DNA from 3 places in the Clostridium beijerinckii genome. Region 2 is predicted to be linked to each of the others. Evidence: predicted binding sites of a transcription regulator. Region 2 holds the regulator's gene; each other region holds the start of a gene.
The links. Region 2 encodes Rex, which represses fermentation and respiration genes when NADH is low (regulators of the CRP and FNR family bind a similar motif). Its sites were predicted from a motif close to ATTGTTAANNNNTTAACAAT; they were not measured.
Positions count from the first base shown of each region.

Region 1: the regulator Rex is predicted to act here: its motif matches at 5,728-5,747, upstream of PZA12_RS22225 (sn-glycerol-1-phosphate dehydrogenase).
Region 3: the regulator Rex is predicted to act here: its motif matches at 3,145-3,164, upstream of PZA12_RS18460 (acetyl-CoA C-acetyltransferase).

Region 1 is NZ_CP144906.1:4,880,876-4,891,310, reverse strand. It holds gene PZA12_RS22250 (sigma-54-dependent transcriptional regulator) at 1-2,627, shown strand, start outside; gene PZA12_RS22245 (PTS sugar transporter subunit IIA) at 3,020-3,436, shown strand; gene PZA12_RS22240 (PTS system mannose/fructose/N-acetylgalactosamine-transporter subunit IIB) at 3,460-3,933, shown strand; gene PZA12_RS22235 (PTS mannose/fructose/sorbose/N-acetylgalactosamine transporter subunit IIC) at 3,974-4,735, shown strand; gene PZA12_RS22230 (PTS system mannose/fructose/sorbose family transporter subunit IID) at 4,763-5,620, shown strand; gene PZA12_RS22225 (sn-glycerol-1-phosphate dehydrogenase) at 5,769-7,145, shown strand; gene PZA12_RS22220 (HAD-IIA family hydrolase) at 7,147-7,983, shown strand; gene leuS (leucine--tRNA ligase) at 8,047-10,435, opposite strand, start outside.
Region 2 is NZ_CP144906.1:324,750-335,184, forward strand. It holds gene PZA12_RS01540 (mannose-1-phosphate guanylyltransferase) at 1-584, shown strand, start outside; gene PZA12_RS01545 (zinc dependent phospholipase C family protein) at 1,194-1,775, shown strand; gene PZA12_RS01550 (redox-sensing transcriptional repressor Rex) at 2,310-2,945, shown strand; gene PZA12_RS01555 (short-chain-enoyl-CoA hydratase) at 3,321-4,106, shown strand; gene PZA12_RS01560 (acyl-CoA dehydrogenase) at 4,191-5,330, shown strand; gene PZA12_RS01565 (electron transfer flavoprotein subunit beta/FixA family protein) at 5,344-6,123, shown strand; gene PZA12_RS01570 (electron transfer flavoprotein subunit alpha/FixB family protein) at 6,146-7,153, shown strand; gene PZA12_RS01575 (3-hydroxybutyryl-CoA dehydrogenase) at 7,345-8,193, shown strand; gene PZA12_RS01580 (DNA-3-methyladenine glycosylase family protein) at 8,717-9,643, shown strand; gene PZA12_RS01585 (4Fe-4S dicluster domain-containing protein) at 10,029-10,435, shown strand, end outside.
Region 3 is NZ_CP144906.1:3,979,068-3,989,502, reverse strand. It holds gene PZA12_RS18475 (SDR family NAD(P)-dependent oxidoreductase) at 1-613, shown strand, start outside; gene PZA12_RS18470 (hypothetical protein) at 1,217-1,573, shown strand; gene PZA12_RS18465 (LysR family transcriptional regulator) at 2,065-2,955, opposite strand; gene PZA12_RS18460 (acetyl-CoA C-acetyltransferase) at 3,194-4,372, shown strand; gene PZA12_RS18455 (epoxyqueuosine reductase) at 4,565-5,596, shown strand; gene PZA12_RS18450 (helix-turn-helix domain-containing protein) at 6,079-6,567, shown strand; gene PZA12_RS18445 (DUF4180 domain-containing protein) at 6,583-6,945, shown strand; gene PZA12_RS18440 (hypothetical protein) at 6,963-7,148, shown strand; gene PZA12_RS18435 (methyl-accepting chemotaxis protein) at 7,615-9,609, shown strand; gene PZA12_RS18430 (DUF4179 domain-containing protein) at 9,870-10,435, opposite strand, start outside.

The DNA of each region.
Region 1 (10,435 bases), 1.0 Mb from region 2:
GAGTGTATGGAAGGTTAAAACAGCTTACAGCTGAGACTGCTTTTGATAATGACTTAATAGAGAAAATAGGATTTGAAGCAAGTTATATAGCTGAAGAACTAAAAATATCAAGAAATAATGTTAGTAAAGAATTAAACTGTCTTGTAAATGAAGGGAAGGCAGTTAAGATATTGGGCAAGCCTGTATTATATTTAGATAAAGATTATCTAGAATCTACTTATAAAATAAAGATAAACGAACCAATAATAAAAGAATATAATTTCTTTAGAAAAATTATAAATAAAGAGCTAAATTTAGAGTCACAAAGTAAGAATATCATGGAAGTTTGTAATACTAATGAAATTAATAATAATTTAGGAAATACAAAAAATAAGACTAAGGATATATTTGAAAATATAATAGGAAATAAGGATTCCTTAAAATCACAAATTAAACAGGCAAAAGCAGCAATATTATATCCAACTAGTGGATTACATACATTATTAATTGGGCCTACTGGAGTTGGAAAAACTACTTTTGCAGAAATGATGTATAGATATGCTATAAATGTAGGGACACTCGAAACTAACGCACCATATGTTATTTTCAATTGTGCAGATTATGCAGAAAATTCTCAATTATTATTATCACATCTGTTTGGACATGCAAAGGGTGCATTTACAGGAGCAGATAAAGAAAAAAAAGGGTTAATAGATGAAGCTAATAACGGAATTCTCTTTTTAGATGAAGTTCATCGTTTACCACCAGAAGGGCAAGAAATGTTATTTTCATTAATAGATAGGGGCAGCTATCGTAGATTAGGAGAATCTGAAAATACAAGAAGAGCTAATATATTGTTTATAGCAGCTACTACTGAAGATCCTAAATCTACTATACTAAGTACTTTCTTAAGAAGAATTCCAGTAACTATTAAACTACCAAGTTTAGATGAACGTTCCTTAAAAGAGAGAATGAAACTTATTTATGAATTTTTTAAAAACGAGTGTCTTAAAATTAAGTCTCAATTAAAAGTATCGAAAGAAGTTTTAAAAGTGCTGCTGCTTTACAAATGCCCAGGTAATATAGGCCAACTGAAAAATGATATCCAGCTTATTTGTGCCAATGCATTTGTTGAATATATAACACAAGATCAAAAATACGTACACGTTAAGTTATCACAGCTTTCACAGCGTTTTAAAGAAGGATTATTTACAATAGAGGATAAAAGGCAAGAACTTTTTAAATATTTTGATTTAAATGACTTTGAGTCCATAACATTTAATAGTTCCAATGAGGAATTTGATGATAGCTTAAATGGCTTAATGCTTTATGATAAATATGATACTGAAGAAGATTTCTATGATGTTATGTTAGAAAGAGCACAAAAGTTTTATGAAGATGGCTTGTCTGTAAACCAAATTAGGGAGAATATAAATAATCAAATTCGAGATCGTTTTAATAACTCACCACTATCAGAAAAGTCTCAAAATTTAACTATAAATAAAGAAGTCTTATCAAAAATTGTAACGCCTGAAATCGTTAATATTATAGAAGAATCATTTTTTGAAAATGAAGATTATTTTGCTAATAGTACAGATACAAAGTTAATTTATAGCCTGGCGTTGCATATTGAAACCCTTATAGAACGTTTAAAGTCAGGAAATGTAACAATTTATCCAAACTTAGAAAGTTCTTATAAGGAGCATATAAATGAATACAATATAGCTGAAAGAATAAAATTGAAAATTGAAAAACAGTTTTCAATTAAAGTACCTAACGATGAAGTAGCATTTATAACTATGTTTTTATATTCAGTAAATACAAAAAGAGCGTGTGGAAATATTCAAGTTTTAGTTATTGCTCACGGGAATGGGACTGCGACTAATATGGTAGAAGTTGCAAAGGCACTTTTAGGCTGCAACTGTATTCATGCATTGGATATGCCGTTGGAAGAAAAGGTGGAGATAGCCCTAAGCAAGGCTATAGATATGGTTAAAGAAATCGATTGTGAAGGAGGAGTTCTTTTATTAGTAGACATGGGATCACTAACCACATTTTCAGATATAATTGCAGAAAAAACTGGTATAAAAACACAAATGCTGAAAATGGTTAGCACTCCAATGGTTATTGAGGCTGCTAGAAAGGCAATGATGCCTGATATAACTATGGATATATTAGTTGAAAGTGTAAAAAACGTAAGCTCATTAATTGGAGACGGTATAAAAATAAGTAATCCACCAATGGAAGTTGAATCAGAAAATATAAATTGTAGAGATTATGCTGTGAGCATGCTAGAAGAAATATTAACTTTTTTAAGTGCTAAAAAAGCGTCTAAAACGTTAGATGAAGTTTTGAAAAATATAGCGTCTATTTATAACAAAGACATTGATGATGCCATGTATATTAAGTTTTTATTTCATTGTTCATGTATGATTGAAAGAGTTATAAGAAATGAGACATTGCCGTATAAAAAATTTCATCAAATTAAAGCTGCAAAAGAGCAACTTTTTGAGGTTGTAAAAAATAATTTTATTATAGTTGAAGAAGTATTTGGAATACACATTCCTAATGGTGAACTAGCATATATAGTTGAAATGGTGGATATTAATTTTGATTTAAACAATATTAAAATTGAAGAAGATGTTTAACAGTAAGTTAAAGTTACTGTAATTTATCCGATAGCTAGCATCCGTAACACTCCTGGACGAGGTGCCCCTTGAGCTTAATAAAAATATAATAGTAATACTAAAAAGTCTAAATGTGTATTTGCATTTAGACTTTTTTAAATACACATTAAATACACATTAAATACACATTAAATACACATTGAATACACATGCTGATTTTTAAATATTAAATTATCAAATAAATAAATTTTTTTATGATGAGAAATATTGTATTAACTAAAAAATGTGCAAGAGCATAGTGTCCAGAATGGTTCAAATACTATGCTATATATAGTGAGACGCTTTAAGTTAATTATTGGCACGATAGTTGCTTGTATATAAGGTATAAAGAAAAACAAGAGGAGGTGAATCTTATGATAGGAATTTTACTCGTCACTCACGGAAAATTTTCAGAAGAAATATTAAAAAGTGCTGAGCTTATTGTAGGAAAACAAGATAAGATATTAACTTTAGGACTTGAACATGGAGATAGTATTGAAGTATTAGGAGACAAGGTTAGAGAATCTATTAAATTGTTAGACAACGGGGAAGGTGTTTTAGTACTGGCAGATCTGTTAGGTGGAAGTCCTTATAATGTTGTTGCTTTAAATTCAAATAAAATAAGTAATATTAAATTTAAATGTATAACAGGTGTTAATTTACCTATGTTACTTGAAGCAATTACTATGAGAGAATCTTATGAGTTAGATGAATTGACGGCGCATTGCATGGAAGCAGGGGTTATGGGAGTAAAAGAATTATTTAATGAATTAAATACATTATTAAAATAAATGGAAAAAGGGAGAGATTATATATGTTAAATATTGTTCTTACAAGAATTGATGATAGGCTAATACATGGTCAAGTTGCAACTGCATGGTCCAAAATTACAAAGGCAACTAAAATTATAGTAGTAGATGATGCAGTAGCACAAGATTCATTTATGCAAATGGTTCTAAAATCTGCAGCACCTAGTTCACTTAAAGTGGAGATATATGGAGTAGATGATGCAGTTAAAATTTTAAATAAAGATGACGATGGTGAGAGAATATTGATTTTAGTTAAAGCTCCTATGACTGTCCTTGGTCTTGTAAAAGCAGGAATTGGAATTAAGGAGTTAAATCTTGGAGGAATGGGAGCACGACAAGGAAGAAAACAACTATATAAAAATATTTCAGTTTCTGATGAAGAAAGAGAATCGTTTAGGGAACTTATGAGATGTGGTGTAAAGGTTTTTATGCAAATTGTCCCTGATGCAAAACAAATAACATTAGATAAATTATTATAGAAGTGATTAGTAATTAAATTATAATTTAGGAGGAATTTATATGCATGTTACGATTCTACAAGCGGTATTAATAGGGTTATTTTACTATATTTCATGGAGTCCATGGTTTACTTATGTTGGATTTTTTACATTTAATAGGCCTTTAGTAGCAGGACTAATAACAGGAATAATATTAGGACAACCTCTGGAGGGAGCATTAATAGGTGCAGGTATAAATGTTATATATCTAGGATTTATATCAGCGGGTGGAGCTCAAATGGGTGATCCATCATTTGCAGGATATGTAGGTACTGCATTGGCTATAACTTCCGGCTTAGATGTATCAACTGCTATGGCAATTGCAGTTCCACTTGGAACTATAGCTACAGTATTATGGATAGGAAAAATGACAATTAACTCATTTTTTGTTCATTGGGCTGATAGAGAGGTAGAAAAGGGGAATATAGATTCACTCAGTCTCATAAATACAATACCGCCGCAAATAGTATTATTTTTACTTAGCTTCATTCCAGCTGCATTAGTAGTATATTTCGGTCCCGATGCAGTGTCTGGAATGTTAAGTGTTATGAATGATAGTGTATTGCATGTATTTAATGTAATAGGAGCAATGTTACCAGCATTAGGTATTGCAATGAACTTAAAACTAATAGGAAACTCATTTACAATGCCGTTTTTTGTACTAGGGATTATAATGTCAGTATATTTTAAACTTGATATAGTTATCATTTCTATAATAGGACTAGTAATTGCATTAACAGTAACTGCAATAAAAGGCAATAATTCATCACCTAATAATGCATAGAAGAAAATTTACAAGGGGGGAATATACATGTCAAATATAAAGATTATACCTGAAAATAAATCAATTGATGATAATAAAACTAAAGTTTTAGATAAAAGAGATGTAATAAAGTCATGGATTAGATGGTTTTTTTTCGCACAATCAAATTATAATTACGAAAGATTACAAGCTACGGCTTTTGCACATTCCATGTTACCTGTAATAAAAAAATTGTATAAGAGTAATGAAGATAAAAAGGCAGCAGTACAAAGGCATTTAGCTTTTTTTAATACAGAACCTATTTGTGGATCAGTTATACATGGTATTACTATAGCCATGGAAGAGGAGAAGGCTGGTGGTAATCCAATTAATGATGAAGGTTTTAATGCGATAAAAACAGGATTAATGGGGCCCCTTGCAGGTGTTGGTGATACATTGACACAGGGAATTATTACACCTATTTTGCTTGCAATATGTATAGGAATTACAAATACTAAGAATATTTTTGGTCCAATTATATTTTTAATAGCACAATATGCAATAATGACTAGTATTTCATTAAGTTTATGGATGAGCGGATACAATCTTGGTAAGAAAGCAGTAGAACAAATATTACAAGGTGGGAAAATTAATAAAGTAATTGAGACTGCATCAGTACTTGGAACTCTCGTAATGGGAGGACTAGTTGGAAGATTTATTACTTTACAAACTAATTTGAGTTTTAATATGGGAGAAGTTAAATTTAGTTTGCAAACAGATTTATTAGATAAATTAATGCCGGGGTTAATACCATTTGCATTAACGTTGATTGTATTAAAAATGGTAAGAAGAGGGACATCTCCAATTAAATTAATGGTTGTGCTTATACTTGCAGGAGCAATTTTAGGAGCCTTAGGTATATTTTAATTAATAAAAATAAATATGTATGCTGCAATTTTGTACTTCTTTAGAAGTATATTTAGTTACTTATGAATCAAGAGTTTCAGACATATACAAAGTATTGCAACATACTCATTGTTAATTAAGCAAAAATATTAATTAGGAAGTGATATGCATGGAGTTAAATATAAACAATGTTAGTGATTTAAAAATAGATGATTTTCTAAAAAGTGGATTAAAATGCACATGTGGCAGAGCACATAATATAGGTTTAGAACGTGTATTAATAGAAAAAAATGCAATTAAAAAAGTGCCTGATATATTGAGAGATTTAGGATTTAAAAATGCATTAGTTGTAGCGGATAAAAATACTTATAAAGCAGCTGGAAATCTAGTTGAAGCTGCATTGAAAGAAGGAAAATTTGAGTATAAAAAATTTATATTTGAACCAGAGGATGATCTTGTTCCGGATGAAAGTGCTGTAGGTAAACTATTTATGCAGTTTGATAAAGATATAGATGTTATTTTAACAATAGGCTCAGGTACATTAAATGATTTAGGCAAATTTGTTAGTCGTAAACTAGAAATTTCATCAGTTATTGTGGCTACTGCACCATCTATGGATGGATTTGCATCAAATGGTTCTGCATTAATAGTTGAAAATCTTAAAACTACTTATCAAGTTGATGTGCCTAAAGCAATTATTGGAGATGTTAATATATTGAAAGATGCACCTATGGAAATGATTCTAGCTGGATTTGGAGATATTGTTGGAAAGTATTCTGCATTAAATGATTGGAAACTTAGCAAGATTATAAATAAAGAATATTATTGCGATGTAACAGTTAAAATGGTAGAGGATTCTATACAAAAATGTATGGATAATTCAGAGAAAATGATAAATAGGGATGAAACGGCAATAAAAAATCTAATGGAAGCATTAGTTCTAACTGGAATTGCTATGAGCTTTGTTGGCAATTCAAGACCAGCTTCAGGTTCTGAACATCATTTAGCTCATTATCTAGAAATGATGTTTTTATTTGAAGGTAAAAAAGCTGTGCTTCATGGAACAAAGGTGGGAATATCTACAATCATAACTACGAAATTACGTGAAATATTATCTGAATATGAAATTAATTTTGATCAAGCTATTAATAAAGCTAAGCTATTTGATCAAGACCAATGGGAAAAAAATATTAAACAATTTTATGGAAAAGCAGCACCTGAAATTATCAAAACAGCTGCAAAAGAAAAAAGGAATTCTATAGAAAGTAGATTAGAAAGAATTAGCAGCATTAGAGAAAACATTAATGAAATAAAAGATGTTATTAAAGATATCCCGACAGCAGGGGAAATAAAAGCTATTCTTAAAAAAGTTGGTGCAGCAGCTGAACCAGAGGATGTTGGAATTGAGATTAAAACGATGTTAGATGCAACAGTAATGGCTAAAGAGGTTAGGCCGAGATATACAATTTTAAGTTTTTTAGGTGATTTGGATTTACTAGATGAATTTTCATATAAGATTAAAAATTATTTAGCTGAGAGGGCATAGCATGTTAAATAAATATTTAGATATAAAAGAGGATGAGAGAACATTATTAAAAAAGATAAAATGTTTTATTCTTGATTTAGATGGAACAGTATACCTAGGTAACACATTATTAGACGGATCTATAGAATTCCTAAGAATATTAGATGAAAATAATATAAAGTTTAAATTCTTTACAAACAATTCTTCAAAAAATGCTGAATTTTATATAAATAAAATAACTAATATGGGCTATGACGTAAAGGATGACATGATGATGATATCTAATGAAGTAATAATTGATTATATAAAAAGAGAATTTCAAAATAAAAGAGTATTTGTTTTAGGTAACGAATATTTAAAAAAAGATTTTGTAAATTCCAATATTAATATAGTAGGAGAAAATGCAGAGGTGGTAGTAGCAGGATTTGATACTTCATTAGCTTATAAAAATGTTTCAAAAGCATGTGACTTTATTAGAAATGGAGCTACTTTTTTGGCGGTAAATCCAGATTTCAATTGTCCTATAGAAAATGGTTTTATGCCAGATTGTGGATCTATATGTTCAATGATTACTGCATCTACAGGAGTGAAACCTACATTTTTTGGTAAGCCGTCTTCTTATACTTTGAATTATATACTTAAGAATATGAAACTTAAAGAAGAAGAAGTTGCCTTTGTAGGAGATAGGTTATATACAGATATTGCTATAGGAAAAGGCAATAAGGCAGTTACAATTCTAGTCTTGACAGGGGAAACTCAAATGAAAAATCTAAAGGAATCTGAAATACAGCCGACTTTAATATTTAATTCACTTAAGGATATTGGAGGAATATTTAATAGTATAAATTTTGATAGTTAAGCAAGGGGATAAGTAGGAATAAGGAAAAGTCATAAATAAAAAAGTGGCCAAGTGGCCACTTTTTTATTTTACAACTATATTAACAAGTCTTCCTTTAATTACAATAACTTTAACTATAGTTTTACCTTCAGTATTTTCTTTAATAGTCTCATTTTCTAATGAAGCAGATTTTATACCTTCTTCATCTAAATTAGAAGCTACCATGATTTTAGTCTTTATTTTACCATTTATTTGGATTGCAATTTCGACTTCATCTTTAACTAAAGCAGCAGGATTAAATTCTGGCCATTTTTCATTAAAGATTGTTGAATTATTTCCAAGTAAGCTCCATTGCTCTTCAGCAAAGTGAGGAGCAAATGGTGCAAGTAGTTTTATGAAATCAACTATAGTTTCTTTTAAGAAGTTTGCGTTTTTAATATTTTCTTGAGTGTACTTATTAAGAGCATTTGTAAGCTCCATAAGTCTTGCTATTGCAGTGTTAAATTGCATTTTATCTCCGTCTTCAGTAACACCTTTAATAGTATTATGTTTCCAGAAGTTTAATTCTTTTTCAGCTGAATCAATAGAATCTTTAGTGCTCTCATTTGAATTTATTATATTTCTGCAATTTTCAAGGATTCTTTCAATTCTATCCACGAATTTGCCAACAGATTTTATTCCATCGTCGCTCCAAGCTCCACCTTCAGTATAACCAAATCCAAACATTAAATACATTCTAAATACGTCAGCGCCATATTCTTTAATATAATCATCAGGAGAAATAGTATTTCCTTTTGATTTACTCATTTTAAGTCCATCTGGTCCTAATATCAATCCTTGGTGAGTTAAGCTTAAGAATGGTTCATCAAAGTTTAAATATCCCATATCTCTTAGAGCTTTTGTTATGAATCTAGCATATAATAAATGCATGCAAGCATGTTCTGGTCCACCAACATATTTGTCTACAGGAAGCATTTTGTTGACTTTTTCAGAATCAAAAGGTGCATCATCGTTTTTATTGTCTACATATCTTAAATAGTAAAAAGATGAACATACAAAAGTATCTAAAGTATCAGCTTCTCTCTTTGCAGGCTTCCCACAATGAGGACAAGTTGTATTTACAAAATCCTCACATTTACCTAATGGTGATTTACCATCTGGCGTAAATTCAACATTGTAAGGAAGTTTCACTGGAAGATCCTTTTCAGGTACTGGAACTATTCCACAATCATCACAGTATATAACAGGAATTGGAGCACCCCAATATCTTTGTCTTGAAACTAGCCAGTCTCTTAATCTGAAGTTTTTCTTCATTGCTCCTAATTCATCTTTTTCTAATTCTTCAACGATTTTCTTTTTAGCCTCATCAGTTGTTAATCCATCGAATTTTCCTGAATTAACAAGTACTCCATATTCGCAATATGGAAGGTCTGGATTAGTATTTTCTTTATCAGTTATAACTCTTTCGATTGGTAAATTGAATTTTGTTGCAAAAGCAAAATCTCTTTCATCATGAGCAGGAACTGCCATAACACATCCTGTACCATAAGTAGCCAATACATAATCAGAAATCCAAATAGGAACTATTTTTCCGTTAATAGGGTTAATGGCATAAGATCCTGTGAATGCTCCTGTCTTTTCTTTTGAAACTGATTGTCTTTCAATTTCAGATTGCTTTGCAGCAGCTTCCTTATATTCTTCAACAGCAGCCTTATACTCTGGAAGAGTTAACTCATCAACTAGTTTGTTTTCAGGAGCTAAAACTACATAAGTAACACCGTTTAAAGTATCAACTCTTGTAGTAAATACATCGAATTTCAAATCTGAATCCTTGACTTTGAAAGTAACCTCTGCACCATAAGATCTTCCAATCCAGTGCTTTTGCATAGACTTTGTTTTTTCAGGCCAATCTAAACCATCTAATTTATCAAGTAATTCATCGCCGTACTCAGTTATTTTAAAGAACCATTGAGTAAGATCTTTCTTTGTAACTTCAGTACTACATCTTTCACAAACACCATCAACAACTTGTTCATTAGCTAATACTGTATTGCATGATGGACACCAATTTACAGGTGCTTTTTTTCTGTAAGCTAGACCTTTCTCGTAAAGTTTCAAGAATAGCCATTGAGTCCATTTATAATAATCAGGAAGACAAGTAACAACTTCGTTTTCCCAGTTAAACATAGCACCCATAGATTTCAATTGTTTTTCCATTGTCTCAATATTTTTTAAAGTAGAATCTTGAGGATGAATTCCTGTTTTTATAGCATAATTTTCAGCAGGTAATCCAAAGGCATCAAATCCCATTGGTTGGAATACATTATATCCTTGCATTCTCTTAAGTCTTGCCCATGAATCTGTTGGACCATAGTTAAACCAGTGACCAGCATGCAATTGAGCACCTGATGGATAAGAAAACATTTCTAATGTATAGAGTTTTTTATCTAAATTTTCAGGATTAAATTTATAA
Region 2 (10,435 bases):
CTGGAAGTATTCCAACTTATAAAATTGCAAGGTTTACAGAAAAACCAAATTCAGAGGTGGCTAAGGACTTTATATTAAAAGGAACTTATTTATGGAATTCTGGAATGTTTATATTTAGAGCTGATGTTATCCTAAGAGAAATAGAAAAATACTTGCCTAAATTGCATAAATCATTGATGGAAATATATAAAAATTTAGGAGAAGAAAATGAAGAGAATGTTATAAAAGAGCAATATGAACTTATAGACGGAATTTCTATAGACTTTGGAGTTATGCAAAGAACAAGAAAAGCATATGTTATTAAATGTGATTTTAGTTGGGATGATATGGGAAGCTTTGGCGCTTTAAGTAGGCTACTGAGCACTTATAGAAATAATAGTATATCTAAGAATGTTTATATTGACGATTGCGAGAATTGCTCTATATTTGGGGACAAGAATCTAATAATTGGGTTTGGAATAAAAGATCTAGTTGTAGTAGATGCTGGAGATGTCATTCTTGTAATGGATAAAAATAAGGATCAGGAAATAAAGCATTTATTAAATAGGCTAAACGAAAATAAAGAATATAATAAATTTCTATAGTAAGTAAGCTGTTTCGAGATATCTTAATGATATTGAAGCAGCTTATTTATCTTTGGAAATGCACTTAGAAAGCATGTGCAAGTTAGAGCAAGTCAATTATTAGAGGTATGAGTGAAGTTCAGTAGATAACAATGAAGGGGCTGTAGGAAGAACGATATTTAAGATTTAGAACAATAGAAGATCGTATACAAGAAATCTAGATACTTTCAATTAATGTATCAGGATGATATGATGATTTAATTGTTGAAATACAAAGTCGTTAGTATATTAAGTTATTAAATAGTTAGTTTAATAGTATAATTAATATCATGATTAATACTATAAATTATATGAATTAGTATATGAGGAAACCATATGAAATGTATGCTTAAACTATATTAAACTAATATTTTTGCTAATATAGTTTAATAAGTTATGAACTTTGATATTCTTGGGTATTAGTACATATAATACTTGAAGAAATCGATTAATAAAGTGTTGTAAATTTGAATCTAGAGTATTATTATAAGTGTACAAAACAAATTTAATTTATGAAAAAATAACGAAATGCCTAAATGAGGCATTTATAAAATATAAAATTTAATATGCAGAGGAAGTGGTCAAACATTGATGATCAATACTCATAAAATTATGGCAGAAAATATTATAAAATATGCTAATACAAAGAGTATTTATTTAATTAATAATAAAAGATTTATATGGGGGAACGTGAAACCTGATTGTGCGCCTAAATATAAATTTAAGAAACATTATTTTAATGAAAGTATAGATATGATTATTGAAAAGATTATACATTTATCATCATTATCATTGGAAGAAATATACTATGATATGACAATTGATAAGTTTAGTGAAGAGCTTGGAGTAATATGTCACTTTTTATGTGATTTTTTCTGTGCACCACACTATTATAGATGGGAATTTAAGAGTACGAGCGCTGTAAAACATCATATGATGTATGAGAAAAATTTAGCTAAGGTAGCTAAATCGTTTGATCCGACAGGAATTATAAATACACATGTAGATTCAAGTAATATAGAAGAGTTTATAATGCAGCTACAGAAGCAATATGACGGAACTATAAATTATTATAATGATTTAACCTTTTCGTATTATGTTTGCGATAGCGTATTAAATATGATATTGAACAATGCGTTTATCAATGAAAATAAGGTAATTAAAGTAATTTAATTTCTTAAGATAAGAAATATTTCAAAATGGTTGAAAAATTATTTTGAAATATTTTTTTGATTTTGTTAAAAGGTATAAAATTTTATAAAGATATTATTTAATATAAACAAAAATCATAATGTTAAAATAAAATTCTTGAACACATGTTTAAGTATTGATATTGTTATTATATAGAAAAGGTTAAAAATAAAGCGGTTTAAATTAAAAAAAGTGGTCAAAATATAAAAAAGTAAAATTTCATAGTAGTGAGTTTTCTGGAGACTTCTGCTGCTTATCAAGAGAAATTTTAAATTTATAGGCACTTTTGAATAAATAATTTAATTAAGCTTGACATAAAAATATAGAAATATGGTAGAATTATAAATTATAACAATTAATTAAAATTTAACAATGTGAATATAATTTTAAAATTGATTGTTAATAAATAGACTAATCATAATTAATAAAAGTCTAAATAGTAGTTATATAATTTAGTTTGATATAAATATTATAGGGTCGAAAAATATAAAAGTATTGAAATAGGAGAAAGTAGATATGGAAAAGCATAAAAATATATCGATGGCAGTTATCAAAAGGTTGCCTAAGTATCATAGATATCTTGAAGAACTTATGAAAAATGAGGTGGATAGAATTTCTTCAAAGGAATTAGGAGAAAAGATTGGCTTTACTGCATCACAAATTAGACAAGATTTAAATTGTTTTGGAGATTTTGGACAACAAGGTTATGGATATAATGTTAAGGAACTATATACCCAAATTAGCGCTATATTGGGATTAGACAGAGGTTATGAAGCTGCACTGGTTGGCGCTGGAAATATAGGGCAAGCAGTTTCGAATTATTCTAGATTTGAAAATTTAGGATTTAAGATAACAGCAATATTTGATGCAAATCCTAAATTAATAGGAATGAAAATCAGAGATGTAGAAATAATGGATATAGACGAAATGGAATTAGTACTAGAAGAACATAAAATAGATATTGGTATAATTTGTGTTCCTAGAAAAAATGCGCAAGTTGTCGCTGATGAATTAATAAGGGGTGGAGTAAGAGCAATTTGGAATTTTGCACCTGTAGATTTAGTAGTTCCAGATCATGTAAAAGTAGAAAATGTGCATCTAAGTGAAAGTTTATTGACTTTAATTTATTTGTTAAATGAGAGTGAAAGTTAAAAGTATAATAAACATATGCAATATATTATTTAAAGCTTGTTCAAAAAATAACAGATCAAATATATATATTTGTTTTTAGAAATAGATTTAAGAAAATTTTATCCAAAAGCTTTACATGAATAAAGTTTTCTTCTCTGTTTGGCATGAAAATAGATATATACCTTTGATCAGTTATTTTTTCATATACTTAAAAACTTATATTAATAACGCAATATTTTATTGCAAATAATCTAGGAACGTATTATAATTTTAATTGAGGCGTGAAGTCTTGATATTTTTTTAAACTTATTTGTTATATTATTAACAATTGGATAAAAAATATCAAAAATAGTGTGAAAATTAAAAAAATAAGCAAGTTTGAAGGAGGTCCTTAGAATGGAATTAAAAAATGTTATTCTTGAAAAAGAAGGGCATTTAGCTATTGTTACAATCAATAGACCAAAGGCATTAAATGCATTGAATTCAGAAACACTAAAAGATTTAAATGTTGTTTTAGATGATTTAGAAGCAGACAACAATGTGTATGCAGTTATAGTTACTGGTGCTGGTGAGAAATCTTTTGTTGCTGGAGCAGATATTTCAGAAATGAAAGATCTTAATGAAGAACAAGGTAAAGAATTTGGTATCTTAGGAAATAATGTCTTCAGAAGATTAGAAAAATTGGATAAGCCAGTTATCGCAGCTATATCAGGATTTGCTCTTGGTGGTGGATGTGAACTTGCTATGTCATGTGACATAAGAATAGCTTCAGTTAAGGCTAAATTTGGTCAACCAGAAGCAGGACTTGGAATAACTCCAGGATTTGGTGGGACTCAAAGATTAGCAAGAATAGTTGGACCAGGAAAAGCTAAAGAATTAATATATACTTGTGACCTTATAAATGCAGAAGAAGCTTATAGAATAGGTTTAGTTAATAAAGTAGTTGAATTAGAAAAATTGATGGAAGAAGCAAAAGCAATGGCTAACAAGATTGCAGCTAATGCTCCAAAAGCAGTTGCATATTGTAAAGATGCTATAGACAGAGGAATGCAAGTTGATATAGATGCAGCTATATTAATAGAAGCAGAAGACTTTGGAAAGTGCTTTGCAACAGAAGATCAAACAGAAGGAATGACTGCGTTCTTAGAAAGAAGAGCAGAAAAGAATTTTCAAAATAAATAATTTTTTAATAATTAGTTAAAAATCTATTAGAGATTTATATATAGTTTGTATCAAATAGGTTTAATTAACAAGGAGGGTAATTTAATGAATTTCCAATTAACTAGAGAACAACAATTAGTACAACAAATGGTTAGAGAATTCGCAGTAAATGAAGTTAAGCCAATAGCTGCTGAAATCGACGAAACAGAAAGATTCCCTATGGAAAACGTTGAAAAAATGGCTAAGCTTGGAATGATGGGTATCCCATTTTCTAAAGAATTTGGTGGAGCAGGCGGAGATGTTCTTTCATATATAATTGCTGTGGAAGAATTATCAAAAGTTTGTGGTACTACAGGAGTTATTCTTTCAGCACATACATCATTATGTGCATCAGTAATAAATGAAAATGGAACTAAAGAACAAAGAGCAAAATATTTACCTGATCTTTGCAGTGGTAAAAAGATCGGTGCTTTCGGATTAACTGAACCAGGTGCTGGTACAGATGCTGCAGGACAACAAACAACTGCTGTATTAGAAGGAGACCATTATGTATTAAATGGTTCAAAAATCTTCATAACAAATGGTGGAGTTGCTGAAACTTTCATAATATTTGCTATGACTGATAAATCTAAAGGAACTAAAGGAATTTCTGCATTCATAGTAGAAAAGTCATTCCCAGGATTCTCAATAGGAAAATTAGAAAACAAGATGGGTATTAGAGCATCTTCAACAACTGAATTAGTTATGGAAAACTGTATAGTACCAAAAGAAAACTTACTAAGCGTAGAAGGTAAGGGATTTGGTATAGCAATGAAAACTCTTGATGGAGGAAGAATTGGTATAGCAGCTCAAGCTTTAGGTATTGCAGAAGGTGCATTTGAAGAAGCTGTTAACTATATGAAAGAAAGAAAACAATTCAATAAATCATTATCAGCATTCCAAGGATTACAATGGTATATAGCTGAAATGGACGTTAAAATTCAAGCTGCTAAATACTTAGTATACCTAGCTGCAACAAAGAAGCAAGCAGGTCAACCTTATTCAGTAGATGCTGCAAGAGCTAAATTATTTGCTGCAGATGTTGCAATGGAAGTTACAACTAAGGCAGTTCAAATCTTTGGTGGATATGGATACACTAAAGAATACCCAGTAGAAAGAATGATGAGAGATGCTAAGATATGCGAAATCTACGAAGGAACTTCAGAAGTTCAAAAGATGGTTATCGCAGGAAGCATTTTAAGATAGGAGGACTTTTAGAATGAATATAGTAGTTTGTGTAAAACAAGTTCCAGATACTACAGCAGTAAAAATTGATCCTAAAACTGGTACATTAATAAGAGATGGTGTTCCATCAATAATGAACCCAGAGGATAAACACGCTTTAGAAGGTGCATTACAATTAAAAGAAAAAGTTGGAGGAAAAGTTACTGTAATAAGTATGGGACTTCCAATGGCTAAAGCAGTATTAAGAGAAGCATTATGTATGGGAGCTGATGAAGCTGTCCTATTAACAGATAGAGCACTTGGAGGAGCAGATACTTTAGCTACTTCAAAGGCACTTGCAGGAGTAATAGCTAAATTAGATTATGATTTAGTATTTGCTGGAAGACAAGCGATTGATGGAGATACTGCTCAAGTAGGACCAGAAATAGCAGAACATTTAAACATTCCTCAAGTAACTTACGTTCAAGACGTTAAAGTTGAAGGAAATACATTAATAGTAAATAGAGCACTAGAAGATGGACATCAAGTAGTAGAAGTTAAAACTCCATGTCTATTAACTGCAATCGAAGAATTAAATGAAACTAGATATATGAATGTTGTAGATATATTCGAAACTTCAGATGATGAAATCAAAGTTATGAGCGCAGCTGATATAGATGTAGATGTAGCTGAATTAGGGCTTAAAGGCTCACCTACAAAGGTTAAGAAGTCAATGACTAAGGAAGTTAAAGGTGCAGGAGAAATCGTAAGAGAAGCACCTAAAAATGCAGCATACTATGTTGTAGGAAAATTAAAAGAAAAACACTACATCTAAGATAATAGGAGGGTAATTTATTATGAATATAGCAGATTACAAAGGCGTTTGGGTCTTTGCTGAACAAAGAGAAGGCGAATTACAAAAAGTATCTTTAGAACTACTTGGTGAAGGTAGAAGAATTGCTGATGAATTAGGAGTAAATCTTACAGCTTTATTATTAGGTAGCAACATAGAAGGATTAGCAAAAACTTTAGCAGAGCACGGTGCAGATGAAGTTTTAGTTGCTGATGATAAAAACTTAGAACACTATACAACTGATGCTTACACAAAAGTTATTTGTGATTTAGCAAATGAAAGAAAACCAGGAATATTATTCGTAGGAGCTACTTTCATCGGAAGAGATTTAGGTCCAAGAATAGCTGCTAGATTATCAACAGGATTAACAGCAGACTGTACATCAATTGACGTTGATGTTACAAATGGCGATCTTTTAGCTACAAGACCAGCATTTGGTGGTAACTTAATGGCTACAATTGCTTGTCCGGAACATAGACCACAAATGGCAACAGTAAGACCAGGAGTATTTGCAAAGATTACAACTGATCCATCTAAATGTAAAATTGAAAAAGTTGATGTTAAATTAGCAGATAGCGATGTAAGAACTAAAGTTTTAGAAACTATAAAAGCTAAGAAAGATATCGTTGATATAGCTGAAGCAGATTTCATCGTATCAGGTGGTAGAGGAGTTGGAAACAAAGAAAACTTCCAATTACTTAAAGAATTAGCAGAAGCTTTAGGCGGAACTGTAGCTGGATCAAGAGCAGCTGTAGAAAAAGGATGGATTGATGGAGCATATCAAGTAGGTCAAACTGGTAAGACTGTTAGACCTCAAATATATATAGCTTGTGGTATTTCTGGAGCTATCCAACACGTTGCTGGTATGCAAGATTCAGATTTAATCATTGCTGTAAATAAAGATGATTCAGCTCCAATAATGAAAATTGCTGACTATGCAATAGTTGGTGATCTTACTAAAGTAGTACCAGAATTAATAGCTCAAGTTAAAGAAATAAAGAGCGCTGAATAATTATTCGGTTAATTTAGATATATTTTTGTTAGATTGTACTATTGAAAGTTAATAATGTAACATTAAAGATAATTAATTAACAATATTATTCAATAAGTAACAATTAGATAATTATGAAGTTAATCCTTAGTTAAAATACATATTTTAGCTAAGGATATCTATAATGAAAAGATTTAGAGGAGGAATAATTCATGAAAAAGATTTTTGTACTTGGAGCAGGAACTATGGGTGCTGGTATCGTTCAAGCATTCGCTCAAAAAGGTTGTGAAGTAATTGTAAGAGACATAAAGGAAGAATTTGTTGACAGAGGAATAGCTGGAATCACTAAAGGATTAGAAAAGCAAGTTGCTAAAGGAAAAATGTCTGAAGAAGATAAAGAAGCTATACTTTCAAGAATTTCAGGAACAACTGATATGAAATTAGCTGCTGACTGTGATTTAGTAGTTGAAGCTGCAATCGAAAACATGAAAATTAAGAAGGAAATCTTTGCTGAATTAGATGGAATTTGTAAGCCAGAAGCGATTTTAGCTTCAAACACTTCATCTTTATCAATTACTGAAGTTGCTTCAGCTACAAAGAGACCTGATAAAGTTATCGGAATGCATTTCTTTAATCCAGCTCCAGTAATGAAGCTTGTTGAAATTATTAAAGGAATAGCTACTTCTCAAGAAACTTTTGATGCTGTTAAGGAATTATCAGTTGCTATTGGAAAAGAACCAGTAGAAGTTGCAGAAGCTCCAGGATTCGTTGTAAACAGAATATTAATCCCAATGATTAACGAAGCTTCATTTATACTACAAGAAGGAATAGCTTCAGTTGAAGATATTGATACAGCTATGAAATATGGTGCTAACCACCCAATGGGACCTTTAGCTTTAGGAGATCTTATTGGATTAGACGTTTGCTTAGCTATCATGGATGTTTTATTCACTGAAACAGGTGATAACAAGTACAGAGCTAGTAGCATATTAAGAAAATATGTTAGAGCTGGATGGCTTGGAAGAAAATCAGGAAAAGGATTCTATGATTATTCTAAATAATATCATGAATATATGGAAAAACTCAAGTTTATGCTTGGGTTTTTTTATTTTTAGGGAAATATATAAATAACTACTAGATTACATAAATAATTTTAAACTAAAGAATATTGTAAAATTCAACAAAACATTTTATTACTGTTAAGTAAGTGATATAATATATTAAATAATAACTATTTTCTTAAGATTAATTGCATAATTTAATTGAAATATTGGATATTAAAAAAATAAATAGTTAAAAGATATAATATAGGTGGCATACATCAGAAAATGGGCAATATAAACTGTGACATAATCTTTAGAAAAAAACCTTAGTGTAGAATATATTATTTAAAGAAGAATATATGAATGAAATAAGTTTAAACTAAAGTTAATATGATATTATGTTTATTAATGATTTCACTAAAGAGATAAACATATAATTTGAATATTCATAATCTGAGAATAGGATTCATCAATATCCATACTAGACTATAAGATGATAAAAACTAAATAATTTTATACTGTAAGGGAGACGGATAATAAAATGGATTATAAATTTGTAGAATTTTATGATAATTATTTAATAATAAAAGAATTAAGCAATTTTAAATTAAAACATATATTTGAGTGTGGGCAAATTTTTAGGTTTGAAGAGATAGCAGAAAATAATTTTATTGTAATTGCATTTGGAAGATTAATTGAAGTTAAAGAAGACGGAAATGATGTAATAATTTACAATTCTACAAAGGAAGATTTTCAAAATATTTGGCTTAAGTATTTTGATTTAGATAGAGATTATTCAGTTATAAAAGATGAACTTTCAAAAGATGTTTTACTTAAACAAAGTATTGAATTTGGATATGGTGTTAGAGTTTTGAATCAAGATCCATTTGAAATGCTGCTTAGCTTTATTATTTCAGCGCGAAATAATATACCATCAATAAAGAAGACTGTAAATAAAATATCTAATAAATGGGGAAAAGAAATTATTTATAAGAATAAAACTTACTATGCGTTTCCTAATATAGATGAAATAAAAGATGCTACATTAGAAGAAATACAGGAGACAGGAGCATCTTTCAGAAGTAAATATATTTTTGATACAATAAAAAATGTATATAATTCTAAAACAGCAAAAGAGGACCTGAAAGCAAATGATACAAATGAATATATAAAGTATGATCTAGATTATATTAAAAATTTAGATGATGATGAATGTCACAATGCACTTCAAGAATTCAAAGGTGTAGGTTCAAAGGTAGCTGACTGCATAATGTTATTTTCAATGGAAAAGACTTCAGCATTCCCAGTAGATGTATGGGTTAAACGTGCGATGATTCATTTTTATGGGGCAGAGGATGCGTCTCTAAATAAAATTAGAATTTTTGGAAGGAACAAGTTTGGTAAATTAGCAGGTTTTGCGCAGCAATATTTATTCTACTATGCGAGAGAGAATAAAATAAATGTATAGGATAGAATAAAAAAGTTTATTATAGAATGAAAAGTCTAGGATTTTATTTCCTAGACTTTTTATTTTGTCAAGAAATATTAGAATAATATGTTCAATAATGTTAATAATTTATCATTGATGTAATAATATAAATGTCATATAAATCCCTTGATATAACTAATATAATGGTAAATAAACAGATCTGAAAAGAAGTGGAAATACAAGAAAAAACTTTAACTAAAGTAGCTGAGAAATACCAATATATACATATGAAAATAGAACGTATATTAAGAAAATTTAGAAAATTTAAATTATATAATATTTGTTATAATTTTAACAAGAGTATGCTATAATTATTTTGTATTATAAATGTAAGATAAAAATTATTCATGGGAGAGTGTGTATAATGTTTCAGTTTGAGAATCAACTTCTAGCTTTAAAGCACGAGGTTCTTACTAGAGTTGCTGTATTAGCAAAAGAAAATAATATTAGTAAAGAGGAAATAGAAAAAATTCCTTATGCTATGATTGTAGGAGAAGAACCTAAGTATAGAGATTCAGTTGAACGAGAAAGAAATGTAGTATTAGAGAGAGCAAAACTTGCAGCAGGATTTAAACCAACAGGCAAACATGGACAAGATTTAGTTAATATAGAAGAAGAAAAACAAATATTATATGTTATAAAAGAAGCATGTGATAGATGCCCAACAAAGAAGTTCCAAGTTACTGATGCATGTAGAAATTGTATAGCTCATAAGTGTCAAAGTGCATGTAATTTTGGAGCAATTACATATGTTGATGGAAGAGCTTATAT
Region 3 (10,435 bases), 1.9 Mb from region 2:
AGCAAATGGTGGTAAAGCTGCTGCTATTCAGCTTGATGTAAGTAATATATCTTCCTTTGATTCCTTTGCATCTAAGTTATCAGATGTTTTAAAGGATAAATGGAATAGAGAGCAGTTTAATTTTTTAATTAATAATGCTGGGATCTCAAATCACACTCCTATTTTAGAAGTTACAGAAGAGGAATTTGACAAAATAGTTAATATACACTTTAAAGGAGTTTTCTTTTTGACACAAAAACTAATTCCGCTTATTGCTGACAAAGGTGGAATTGTGAACACTTCAACAGGATTAACTCGCTTTACATTCCCAGGTTCTGGACTTTATGCTTCAGCAAAAGGTTCAGTAGAAGTTTTTTCTAGATATTTAGCTGTAGAATTAGGAGCTAGAGGTATAAGAGTGAATACTATAGCGCCTGGAGCTGTTAACACTGAATTTAGTGGAGATACTTATATTAAAAATCCAGGTTTGAAAGATATTGTTGGTTCTCATGCTGCACTCGGAAGAATTGGAGAAGCTTCTGATATTGGAGGTGTTGTCGCTAGTCTATGCACGGATGAAATGGGATGGGTTACAGGTCAACGTATTGAAGCATCTGGCGGTACTTTACTATAATTAAAAGATACTATTCTTGATCAACAAGAGCTTATAAGCTTGCGTTGATTAAGAGTGTATATATGGATTCTTTTTAGGATAAGAAATCCATAGTTACTCCGTTGGCATCTGTTTCGCTAAATACCGATGTAAAAGCTACAGATAATAATACTCTGATTGGACTAAAATCTATATTATGAGATTTTAGATAAAAGGAGTAATATGCGTTGACTAATTTGAAAAGTAAAGTGACGCTGGTAACCTTTCGACACTTGATATTACGGAAGAACAATTTGGCAAATAAACATGCGGAAATATGTTTTAAAACCATATAGTATATAATTCTAGTTGCTTAGGCAACTGGTATCACTATAATTTTATAATAGTTAAAAAATTAGTAGCTATCCATGAGTAATCATTGGGCTACTATTTTTTTGTTTGGAGTGATGAAGTCCAATTTGGGCTAATAACTTGATTGATAGTCATTGTTATAGATGGTAAATTCGTGAATTAACAGTAGATTGGATATACTCTAATTTCATTACTACATTTGATAAATAGCATGGGGTTTAATTAAATTTATGGTATTATATAGTATATGAGAAAATATTGGAGGAAATAAAATTGAAAAATATTATTATCATCGCCAAAGTAATAGTAGGGGCTAGACCAAATCCCTTTGGAATGGATGGAGGATTAAATATTTTTAAAAAATCTCTTTCTGAAACTCTGAAAGAAAAGTTAAATCAAAAATTGAAAGAAAAAAATATGGATTATAAAGTTCATGTTGATTCTACATATGATGACCTAAAAAATTTAATTCAGGATGAAGATACATTACTCTTAATATCTCCATATATAAAAGACAAGGTCGATATAGATGATATAAGTAAAAATAATTATTATATATTAAGCGAAAACAATTTTAATGATGGATATGTAGAAGATATTATTACCTACCTAGAAAATAAAAAACGTTGAATGGTAAATTAGGTCGACTATTAATAATGATAGGCTCAATTTAGGAGCAGTATCTCAAGGATCTAAATATATAGTAGAAGAAAAATATAAAATTTGTAAGAATCAAAAAATCCATGCGCAGTTTAAGTGTGACCTAAGTGATAAAATGAACAAATAAACCCACCAGAAAAGTCATATATTCTGATGGGTAAAATTTTATATAGAAATATAGATATCTAAACCAAAAGATATACTTTAATATTTGTGGATCCTACTAGAAATTATATACATGTTTGTGAAAGCGGCATTTGAAATTGAGTTGTGATTGGTTCTTAGTTGAAGGTTGTTCCATTTTCTGCTTGTCCCAAACTTGTTTTTGGAGCATGCAGAAATGGGTTCAACCTTCAACTTAGAACTATCCAGCGAAAATTTCATTAGTCCGCTGGAACAAATTTGTATCTAATTTCGGTTTTGCCACACATAAATATAATTTTAAAGCTGGATATCTATAGTTATTGAATATTAAAATCTTTTCTCACCAATTCAATAAATAAAGACATTGCAGGACTGATCCACTTATTCTTGTGATAAGCATATATTGCCGTGATTTTAGCATTTAAGTCGCCTGCTTTGAGCTCTTTTAATTTACCATTTTCAAGCTCCTCCTCTATTGTAAAACGAGGTAAAAACGAAATTCCAAGATTACTTGCAACACATTTTTTTATCGCCTCAATGCTGCCAAGTTCGATTGTGTTATCTAGGAATATATTTTTATCAAAAAAATAACTTTCAAGTATTTTTCGATAAATTGATTCAACTTCATTGATGATAAGGCTTGTATTTATTTTTTGGTTAGGCGTGCTGAAATCTAATTTTTCTTGTTCAAATTGCGGTGAGCATACTAAAGCTACATCAAAATCAGAAAGCTTCACAGCATTTAAACTTTCATTTTTACTTCCCACATTATACATCAAGCCAAGGTCTATTTCACCACTGGCTAACATATTTTTTATGTCATAGCAATTTAGCGCAACCATAGAAAGTCTTACATTAGGGGCTTTTTCCTTAAACATAGCTAATACATTTTGTAATTTATAAGACATTAAAGATTCTGCAACGGCAATTTTTAATTCTCCTGTGATGTTATCGCCATATTTACCAATGCTTTCAATCTTTTTCACTGTATTAAGCAATTCATCGGCGTATGGTATTAATTCTTTTCCTAAAGGAGTTAATACCATATTACGTCCAATTTTTTCGAATAATTTTATTGAGAGCTCCTGCTCTAGCTGCTGAATTTGTGAGGTAACAGTAGATTGAGTATACCCTAATTTCATCGCTGCATTTGAAAAATTACCTTCTTCTATAATACTTTTAAAAGTTTTGAAATGTCTTATATCCATTAATTTCACTCCGATCTTTATGTTAATTCAATAATATATCGAAAAAATCGAATTGTCAATTGGAATATATCAATTTTACAAATATATAATCATCTGATAATATAAAGTCATAGAGCAGCTGCAAATTAAACTATTAAGTTTTATGAACATTCTTAAATAATTAATGCGAATAAATTTTTTATATCAAAATTTGTTAAAAAAATAACAAGTAAACTTTTCAATATGGGAGGAATACGAAATGAAAGATGTAGTAATAGTAAGTGCGGTAAGAACTGCAATAGGAGCTTATGGAAAGACTTTAAAAGATGTACCAGCAGTTGAATTAGGTGCAATAGTAATAAAAGAAGCTGTTAAAAGAGCAAATATTAAACCAGAGGAAATTAATGAAGTTATCTTTGGAAATGTGCTTCAAGCAGGCCTTGGACAAAACCCAGCAAGGCAAGCAGCTGTGAAAGCTGGACTACCTGTAGAAATACCTGCATTTACAATTAATAAGGTTTGTGGTTCAGGATTAAGAGCTATAAGTTTAGCAGCTCAAATTATAAAAGCTGGTGATGCTGATGCTATCGTAGTAGGTGGTATGGAAAACATGTCTAGTGCACCATTTTTACTTGATAATGCAAGATGGGGACAAAGAATGGGACATGGAGAATTCATTGATGAAATGATAAAAGATGGTTTATGGGATGCATTCAATGACTATCATATGGGAGTAACTGCAGAAAACGTGGCTGAGAAATGGAATGTAACAAGAGAAGAACAAGACGAATTTTCACTTTTATCACAACAAAAAGCTGAAAAGGCTATCAAGAGTGGAGAATTCAAAGATGAAATAGTTCCTGTAGTAATTAAAACTAAAAAAGGTGAAATAATATTTGACCAAGATGAATTCCCTAGGTTCGGTAATACTATAGAAGCATTAAAAAAACTTAAACCTATTTTTAAAGAAAATGGTACAGTTACAGCAGGAAATGCATCTGGATTAAATGATGGAGCAGCAGCGTTAGTAATTATGAGTGCGGATAAAGCTAAAGCTCTAGGAATAAAACCACTTGCTAAAATAACTTCTTATGGATCAGCAGGATTAGATCCAGCAATAATGGGGTATGGTGCATTTTATGCAACAAAAGCTGCCTTAGATAAAATAAATTTAAAAGCTGAGGATTTAGATTTAATAGAAGCAAATGAAGCTTATGCATCACAAAGTATAGCAATAGCTAGAGATTTAAACTTAGACATGAATAAAGTAAATGTTAATGGGGGAACCATAGCTCTTGGACATCCTATTGGTGCATCTGGAGCACGTATTTTAGTAACTTTGCTACATGCTATGGAAAAAAGAGATGCAAAAAAAGGACTTGCAACATTATGCATTGGTGGAGGTCAAGGGACTGCCTTAATAGTTGAAAGAGAATAATTATAATCATTAATTAGGATATGTGAAATAAATAACAATAACAATCAAGCATACTATATATGTTGCAATAATAAACTTACATTTATTATTCTAGTAAACAAAGAGCTCAATAAAGGGTTAAATACAGAAATTCAATTGCAACATATATAATTTATTATCTTTTTACCTAACCTAAGAAAGGGTGTAGAGAAAATGACTTTATTAGCAGATAAAATAAAAAGTGCAGCATTAAATTTAGGATATGAAAAGTGTGGAATCATTAAAATATCTGATATAGATGGCTATAAAGAAAGACTTGATGAACGGGTTGAACGTGTTCCAGAGTCCAAAGGTTTTTATCAAGGTCAATATCGTTTTACACAATTGCAAGATACTTATCCTTGGGCAAAATCAATTGTAATATGTGTGAGAAGATATGGCAAATATCATATTCCAGAACATTTAAAAGGCATGATTGCAAAATACTATTTGGTTGATGCAAGAAAAGATAAGAATTCTAAAGATTTTCAAGACAGTGTAAAATTTGAAGAATATATGCAAGAGTTAGGGCTTAGAGCAGAAACTGAAAGAGGTTTTGGACTTGTGCCACTACGCTTTGCAGCTATGAAAGCTGGACTTGGAATAGTTCGAAAGAATAATTTCTTTTATACTGAAAATGGCTCATCAGTGTATTTGGATGCATGGCTTATTGATAAGGAATTAGAAGCAGTAGAAATACCAAATGTAAGACCTTGTTCCGATAAATGCAATCTATGCATGAAGGCATGCCCTTCAGCTTCATTATCAAAACCATATACAATGAATCCTATAGCATGTGTATCTTGTATAACTACATTTATGGGAAGAGATATGATTAATGAAAAATATAGAGAAGAAATAGGAAATTGGGTTTATGGTTGTGATGCCTGCCAAGATGCATGCCCTATGAATAAAAATCGTTGGCAGGAAACAGAAGAATTTCCTAATCTGCAGGAATTAAGTGAACAAATATCTCTAGAAAAAATAATCAAAATGGATTATAAATTTTTAGAAGAAGTTATGCAGCCTAAGTTTTGGTATATAGATAAATCAAGTGTTTGGAAATGGAAAGTTAATGCTATCAATGTAATGGTAAATGACTATAAAGAGCAATATAAAGAACATATACTGTATGCTTGTAATGATAGTAATCCAAAGGTACGAGAAATGGCAGAGTGGGCAATTGAAAAATTGAACTTAAAATAATTTTTTAAAACCAAAGAAGTTATTTAATGATGGTCGCTTACGCTGTGACTACTCAATAAGTGTGCACAAGTTAAGTTTACTTTATAAATTGCAATTTAATAATATATTTAAGTAATGGAGGAGAACCAAGTCCGGATTATGGATGTGGTTCTCCTTCTTATTATCTTGTTTATGCAAGAAAGTTTATGATAAATGTTGTGAATATAAAGATTTATATAATATTTTGCAAAACTAATTCTTCATCATAATTCTAAGAATATTACAAGAATTTTAGCCGTAATTGTGGAATGTGCATTGTGAATTGTAGTATATATAGATTTTACTAAATCGTAGTTAAGAAAAGGCATGAACGTAGTGAGATTTTTATATCATGGCTCAATAAAATACAATAAAGTATAACAAAGTACAATAAAGTGCTTGACGTAAGTAAAAAGAATTATTATAATTTGACCATAGATCAATTTTGAAAGGGTAGATTTTTTATGGAGAATCAATTTTATACAATAGATAAAGTAGCAGAAATATTAGGCATGCATCACAAAACTATTAGAAAGTTTATAACAGAAGGAAAACTTGCTGCAAGTAAAGTGGGAAAGCAATGGAGAATTTCTGGTCATGATTTAAGTCTTTTTATGGAAAAGAATAATGTTAATATAAATAATAAAAAAACTAGTGATGAATCAAGTATTGATTTTCTTACTAATGGAGAAGTTAAAGAAGCAGAAAAACAAAAAATAAATGTATCTACTGTTGTTGATATAAATGATGTGGATAAAGAACAATACTTTAGAATATCAAATACGCTTATAGCAGTAATGAATTGTAAAGACCCCAAAATGGGGAAATCAACAATTAATATGAAATATGATGAAAAAGAAAACAGGCTAAGGGTTTTATTATGGGGGAATGTAAGCTTCATTGAAGAAATGCTAAAATCTATTTCTATGCTTGTGGAACAAACTAATATATAGAGGGGAGTGAATATTTTGAATTATAAAGTGGTAAATAAAAATAATGTTAAATATATAGAATTTGCTTCTGAAGTATGGAAACTTTCTTCAGAGCAAGATGTGGTGGATTGTATATCTATTTGTATGGAAAATGACGTTTATACAATTATGTTTCATTCAAATGTATTATCTGAAGATTTTTTCAATCTTAAGACTAGACTCGCAGGTATGGCGTTGCAAAAATTTATAAATTATCACGTGAAAGTCGCAGTTATTATAGAAAATGAAGAAAAACTTAATGATAGATTTAAAGAAATGATCATGGAATCTAACAAAGGAAACAATTTTAGAACTTTTAAGGATATTGCAGAAGCTGAAAGTTGGATTTCGAAATTATGATACTAAGGAGAAAATAGATGGAGATGGGTAAAGTATTTAAAACAAATGAAGGAAAAAATGATGTTATAAAATTTTATGATAAATTCCTTCAAAAATTGGCACTATCATATGAAAAGTTTTATGTAGATACGAGATATGGAAAGACGTTTATTATAGCTAGCGGTGAAAAAAGTAAAGATAGGCAAAAAGGCTCGGGGATTTAAACCTGGAGTCTTTTTTTTATCCTATAATAATCAAAATTTGCTATAGGGTTGAGCTAATAATAGTTGTTATGTTTTTAATGAACATAAAATTCTAATAGAAATAAGATTATTAAAGAACAAATATAAATTGATGGATAAGGTTTGTAATTAAATGAAAACAGTAATGATGAATTTTATTAAAAGATAATAAGAAATCTTAGGCTGGCTGCGGAATATTTAAAGAAATATGACTTATGGGAGCAAATTCGACCATGTATAGAGATGCTTTTTCAATAATATAGAGAATAGCTTTAAAATAACAAAATATTTCATGAAAACCAATGATAATAATAATACGAATTTTGATGAAAAGATGGTATAATAATATTATTAGGTCAAAAAATGTATAAAATATGAATTTAGGATCGATATTAAAGAGGATTAATCATCTTAAGTTCAAGTATTAATTATATTAAAGGGGGATATTATGAGAAGTATAAAAACAAAATTAACAGTATTCTTTGGGCTGATAATAGGAATTGCATGTATTGGATTAGGCATAGTTTCTGTTATAAGCGCATTAAATGGATTAAAGTCAAATTTAAATAAGACTTTACCTAGAATTGCAGAGCAGACTGCAAGTAATATTCAAGGAAGAATTGAGGGAGAATTAAATTCACTAGAGGCTATTGCTGCAAGGCCAGATATAAATAATCCTAATAGCTTATTACAAGACAAAGTATCGATTCTTTCAGGTGAAGTTAAGAGGACTGGCTGCAATAGACTAAGTTATATAGATAAAGATGGAAATCTTATAAATACATTGGGATTAACAGCCAATGTAAAAGACAGAGACTATTTTAAGAAAGCTATGAGTGGTACAAGGAGTGTATCAGATCCATTAATAAATAAAACTGATGGAACTCTTCTAGTTATATATGCAGTTCCTATTAAATACAATAATGAGATTGTAGGAGTATTAGCTGAATCACAAGATGGTAACGACTTAAGTGATTTAACAGATCAAGTTAAGTTTGGGCAAACAGGAGCTTCATTTATGATAAATAACAGTGGAGTGGTAATAGCCCATAAAAATAGGGATTTAGTTACTCAAATGTATAATGGAATTGAGGCAGCAGAAAAGGATGCTAATTTACAGGGGTTAGCAAATATTGAAAAGAAAATGATCTCTGGAGAAACAGGGTTGGGCGAATATCAATATGAAGGTGTAGATAAGTTTGTAAGTTATGCTCCAGTAAAAGAAACTAATTGGTCTGTAGCAGTTACAATAGCAAGAAATGAAATATTATCAGAATTAAGCACTTTGGAAATTTCAGTTGCATTATCATCCATAGTATTCATATTAATTGGACTTGGTATAATATACATAATTTCAAATAGTATATCTAAGGGAATAAAGTCTACATCAAAGCACATGGAATTACTAGCGGAAGGTAATCTATGTGAAGAAGTTTCTAATAGGTATTTGAATTCAAAAGATGAAATCGGTGCTATGACTAATGCAATGAAATCAATGCAAGAATCTTTAGGAATAATGATTAAAAAAATAAAAGAAAATTCTTCCAATATTAATTCACAATCAGAAAATCTAGCATCGATATCAGAAGAGATAGCAAGCGTATCACATAATGTTGCAGAAGCAATATCTGAAGTTGCGAAAGGGACAAGTAATCAATCTGAAGAGTTAATAAATATAACAGATATTCTTGATGAATTTAGTAATAAGTTATCGAGAATGGTTAAAGAGATACAAGTTGTAGATTCGAATTCTAGAGAAATAAGTTTAATGGCAAATGATAGCAGTAGCGAAATGAAAGGATTAAATCAATCAGTAATAAATGTGAGTAATTCATTTAAAGAGTTTTATAGTAAAGTTATATCACTTGGAAAAGACATAAATGAAATAAATGAGATTACAAGCCTTATAAATAGTATTGCAGAACAAACAGATTTATTGGCACTAAATGCTGCTATTGAAGCAGCTAGGGCAGGAGAAGCAGGAAGAGGATTTTCAGTAGTTGCTGATGAAATAAGAAAGCTTGCTGAACAATCAAAAGAATCATCTGAAAATATTAGTAAATTAATAAGTTTAATATCTAATAATGCTGATATCATAGTTCAAGAATCGACCACTATGGATGATGAAATGAGAAATCAAGGTAAAATTATAGATAATTCAATAGCATCTTTCAAGAAAATAATACAAGCAGTGGATGAAGTAATTCCTAAAATTGAAACAGTTAAAAGTTCTGCTGATAATATAGAAAATGATAAGAATGCCATTTTAAATAGAATAAATGGATTATCTTCAATTTCAGTAGAAGTCTCGGCATCAGCAGAAGAAATTTCAGCATCATCAGAGGAAGTGAATGCTTCAACAGAAGAAGTATCTTCTTCTGCACAAATGCTTAGTGATATGACTAATGAAATGATAGAGGAAGCAAATAAATTTAAAGTTTAGAATAAAGAATTCTAATGGGATATGATGGAATATGAATTTGAGAAATGTATTTCTAAAGTTTTAAACACTTTGTTTATGGAATGAATCATTAAGATGTTCTTGAGTCTCTTAAATTAATAGACACAAGAAATTATGTATTTAATAATAATTTAAGATTCTTAATAAAATGAAGCCTCACTATAAATTAGATATCTATAGTGAGGCTTCATTTGTTTAAATAAATATCAGGTATCTAGATTTAGACTATAACTTTGATATATTTATTTAGATAATTGAATCTCATCCCCAACAGTATATGCATTAATTAAACTTATAGTTGGATCATAGTCTATTTGAGTATTTACATCTTTTTTTACATTACTAAATTCTACAATATAACCCAAAGAATCATTTGGGTCCTTAGAGAAAGTAGTGCGTTCGTTACCGTCGTAATAATCATGATCATAATAATCTTTTTTACTATTCTCATGTTTATAATCCATAAACAAACTACTTGCAAGTAATAAACTTTCTTTTTCATTTACGCCTTTTAGATAAACTTTTACGCTATTATCGTCTCTTTGAATATTATAGATTTCGCCTTTACTTCCATCAGAAAAATCAAAAGTCTTGGCATAACTTACATTATTGATAGTCTGCATGTCTTTATCATTATGTTCTTCTTTATATAAGTTTTTTTGATCCTTTGAGTTAATAGTAAAACTTATAGGGATTAAGCTTATAGCTGTTTGATCTTTGATCTTTTCATAAGTTGCTCCTTCTGCGTCATAAGTAGTTACCATTGACCTGTCATTTTCATCACTGCCAGATGAATAGCTATTAGAAT